Regions from separate parts of the Pantoea sp. GABEPS69 genome, predicted to be linked through region 1. Evidence: predicted binding sites of a transcription regulator. Region 1 holds the regulator's gene; the other holds the start of a gene.

Region 1 (2,204 bases):
CCACATCGTTGCGGCCTTTTTGCAAAATAGAGACCACGTCGATGGCGCTACAGCCGCCCGCGGCCATCAGCACCATCTCCATTGGACTGGGCGCTTTATCACCGGAGTTACCGTCCATCAGGATCTGATGTCCCGACGCCGACTCGCCGAGAAAGGTTAATCTTTCGACCCACTTCACTCTTGCCTGCATGTTTCCACCTCGAGAATAGCCTGTTTGCCGCCAGAGTACGCGTTCACCTGGCAAACAGCAATCCAGAGTAATCCCCCCTTTGCTGAAGCGAGACAACAGAAGACAGTCGGCAAAAGCTGTGCTACAAACAGTGCTGAAAATAGTTCGTTCTGTTAGGGACGAAGACGGGACACATCAAGCGCCTGGCGCAAAATAAGGCCCGAATAATCTCCTTTAGGGGAAACGCTTGAAGCTTTCATCGCCTGGCAGGGATTAATCCCCCCGCGTTTTGGGCACGATTACAACAGAGGATAATAGCGAATGGTTCTCGGCAAACCGCAAACAGACCCTACACTCGAATGGTTCCTGTCCCATTGCCATATTCACAAATATCCATCCAAAAGTACGCTGATTCATCAGGGTGAGAAGGCTGAAACCCTCTACTACATCGTGAAAGGTTCCGTGGCGGTGCTGATCAAAGATGAAGAGGGCAAAGAGATGATCCTCTCTTACCTGAATCAGGGTGATTTTATCGGCGAGCTTGGCCTGTTTGAAGAAGGTCAGGAGCGCAGCGCCTGGGTACGCGCGAAAACCGCGTGCGAAGTAGCGGAAATTTCCTACAAGAAATTCCGTCAGCTTATCCAGGTGAATCCGGATATTTTAATGCGTCTCTCTTCGCAGATGGCGCGCCGTCTGCAGGTTACATCGGAAAAAGTGGGCAATTTAGCTTTCCTCGACGTGACCGGACGTATTGCACAAACCCTGCTTAACCTGGCGAAGCAGCCAGACGCCATGACGCATCCCGACGGCATGCAAATCAAAATTACTCGTCAGGAAATTGGCCAAATCGTTGGTTGCTCGCGCGAAACCGTGGGCCGCATTTTGAAAATGTTGGAAGACCAGAATCTGATTTCCGCACACGGCAAAACCATTGTCGTTTACGGCACCCGCTGATTTCCTCTCACTCACGGCGTGATGTCACCGTCACGCCGTTACTGCTTTTAGTGAAGTGATGTGGCGTCGAATCATCTATCACCCCGAAGTTAACTATGCCCTGCGGCAGACGCTGGTGCTCTGCATTCCGGTGGCGCTCGGCTGGCTGTTCGGCGATCTGCAAAAAGGCCTGCTCTTCTCTCTGGTTCCCGCCTGCTGCAACGTCGCGGGTCTGGATACGCCCCATAAGCGCTTCTTCAAACGTCTCATCGTCGGCGGCTCGCTGTTCGCGCTCGGCAGCTTTCTGATCCAGCTATTAACCCTGAAAGGGGTGCCGCTGCCTGCCGTGCTCTTCGCCCTGCCGCTGCTGCTGGGCGTCACCGGCGAAATCAGCCCGCTGCACGGCCGCCTGCTCTCCGGCACGCTGGTGGCGGCCATCTTTACCCTGAGCCTGATCGGCCGCATGCCGATCTATGTGCCGCCGCTGCTCTATATCGGCGGCACGCTCTGGTACGGACTCTTCAACTGGTTCTGGTTCTGGCTGTGGAAAGAGCAGCCGATGCGCGAAACCCTGAGCCTGATCTACCGCGAGCTGGCGGACTACTGCGACGCGAAATATACCCTGCTGACCCAGCTTACCGACCCGGAAAAGGCGCTGCCGCCGCTGCTGGCGCGTCAGCAGAAAGCGGTCGATCTGATCAACACCTGCTATCAGCAGATGCATATGCTCTCCGCCAGCCGCGACAACAGCCACAAGCGGCTGACGCGCGCGTTTCAGGTGGCGCTCGACCTGCAGGAGCATATCTCCGTCAGCCTGCATCAGCCGGAAGAGGTGCAGAAGCTGGTGGAGCGCAGCCATGCGGAAGCGGTGATCCGCTGGAACGCCAAAATCATCTCGGCGCGGCTGCGCGCGCTGGCCGACGCCATTCTTTACCATCAGTTGCCGAGTCGTTTCGATATGGAGAAGCCGCTCGGCGCGCTGGAGAAGATCGCCCGTCAGCATCCCGATAATCCGGTGGGCCACTTCTGCTACTACCACTTCAGCCGCATCGCGCGCGTACTGCGCACGCAAAAACCGCTCTACCAGCGCGACCTGATGACC
Region 2 (2,204 bases), 860 kb from region 1:
AGTCTCGGTCTGAGAGCACTAGCGCGGAACGATTTCTCGCAAGCGCTGTCTATAAGACCAGATATGCCGGAAGTGTTTAACTATCTCGGCATATATTTAACGCAGGCAGGCAATTTTGATGCTGCCTATGAAGCGTTTGATTCTGTACTTGAGCTTGATCCAACTTACAATTATGCGCATTTAAACCGTGGTATCGCTCTCTATTACGGCGGTCGATACAAGTTAGCGCAAGATGATCTGCTGGCGTTTTATCAAGACGATCCCAACGATCCTTTCCGCAGCCTGTGGCTCTATCTCGATGAACGCGAGATGGACGCTGATAAGGCGAAAGTTGCGCTGCAGCAGCGTTACGACAAAGCGGCCCGTGATCAATGGGGATGGAACATTGTCGAATTCTACCTTGGCGACATCAGTGAAAGCACGCTGATGGAACGTCTCAAGGCAGACGCAACGGATAACACCTCGCTCGCTGAACATCTCAGTGAAACCAACTTCTATTTAGGTAAGCACTACCTAAGTCTGGGGGAGAAGGACAACGCGAAAGCGCTGTTCAAACTGGCGGTGGCCAACAACGTCAATAACTTTGTTGAACACCGATACGCATTGTTGGAACTGGCGCAACTCGGCCAGACACAAGACGATTTATCAGAATCTGACCAGCAATAGCTGACGAACTTTTATTGCCTGAAGTACCCGTTATGTCATCATCTTCCGGGATGAGGGCCTTTCTGTTCGTCAAAACTTCTAATTTGAGCCGGTTCACACTTTTTGATGAAAATGACTGAAAATTTTCACGACGAGTTATGTAGACTGGCCGCCGCAATCTAAGAGGCACGTGTACTACATGACTGATATCCAAACCACTTTTGCTGACCTGGGCCTGAACGCCGACATCCTCGAATCACTGAACGGCATGGGCTACGTTAAGCCTTCTCCGATCCAGGCTGAGTGTATTCCTCACCTGCTGGCGGGCCGTGACGTACTGGGCATGGCGCAGACCGGCAGTGGTAAAACCGCGGCGTTCTCGCTGCCGCTGTTAAACAACATTGATCCTTCTCTTCGCGCACCGCAGATCCTGGTGCTGGCGCCTACCCGCGAACTGGCGGTTCAGGTTGCTGAAGCGATGACCGAATTCTCTAAACATATGCGTGGCGTCAACGTCGTGGCCCTTTACGGCGGCCAGCGTTATGACGTGCAGCTGCGCGCGCTGCGTCAGGGCCCGCAAATCGTGGTGGGCACCCCGGGTCGTCTGCTCGACCACCTGAAACGCGGTACGCTGGATCTCTCTAATCTGCGTGGCCTGGTGCTGGACGAAGCTGATGAAATGCTGCGTATGGGCTTCATCGAAGACGTTGAAACCATCATGGCGCAGATCCCGGAAGGTCATCAGACCGCGCTGTTCTCAGCGACCATGCCGGAAGCGATCCGTCGCATCACCAAGCGTTTCATGAAAGATCCGCAGGAAGTGCGCATTCAGTCCAGCGTCACTACGCGCCCGGACATCAGCCAGTCTTACTGGACGGCGTACGGTCGTAAAACCGACGCGCTGGTGCGTTTCCTTGAAGCGGAAGATTTCGATGCCGCTATCATCTTCGTGCGTACCAAAAACGCTACGCTGGAAGTGGCTGAAGCGCTGGAGCGCAGCGGCTACAACAGCGCCGCGCTGAACGGCGACATGAACCAGGCGCTGCGTGAGCAGACTCTGGAGCGTCTGAAAGATGGCCGTCTCGATATCCTGATCGCCACCGACGTTGCGGCGCGTGGTCTGGACGTTGAGCGCATTAGCCTGGTCGTTAACTACGACATTCCGCTGGACGCTGAGTCTTACGTTCACCGTATCGGTCGTACCGGCCGCGCCGGCCGTGCTGGTCGCGCGCTGCTGTTCGTCGAGAACCGCGAGCGTCGTCTGCTGCGCAACATCGAGCGCACCATGAAGCTGACCATTCCGGAAGTCGAACTGCCGAACGCTGAACTGCTGAGCACTCGTCGTCTGGAGAAATTCGCCGGACGCGTACAGCAGCAGCTGGAAAGCAGCGATCTGGACCAGTATCGCGCACTGCTGGAGAAACTCTCTCCGCAGGACGAGCTGGATATGGAAACGCTGGCCGCCGCGCTGCTGAAAATGGCGCAGGGCGAACGTCCGCTGATCGTCCAGCCGGACGCGCCGCGTCCGCAGCGTCGCGAGTTCCGCGATCGTGACGACC

The links. Region 1 encodes CRP, which controls carbon source genes, mostly activating them, when cyclic AMP is high. Its sites were predicted from a motif close to ATGTGANNNNNNTCACAT; they were not measured.
Region 2: the regulator CRP is predicted to act here: its motif matches at 748-765, upstream of yrbN (protein YrbN).

Annotation. Positions count from the first base shown of each region.
Region 1 covers NZ_CP118618.1:305,751-307,954, reverse strand. Annotated here, with positions in the region: gene PVE98_RS01385 (OsmC family protein) at 1-190, opposite strand, end outside; gene crp (cAMP-activated global transcriptional regulator CRP) at 491-1,123, shown strand; gene PVE98_RS01375 (YccS/YhfK family putative transporter) at 1,182-2,204, shown strand, end outside.
Region 2 covers NZ_CP118618.1:3,559,561-3,561,764, reverse strand. Annotated here, with positions in the region: gene nlpI (lipoprotein NlpI) at 1-666, shown strand, start outside; gene yrbN (protein YrbN) at 772-828, shown strand; gene PVE98_RS17375 (DEAD/DEAH family ATP-dependent RNA helicase) at 845-2,204, shown strand, end outside.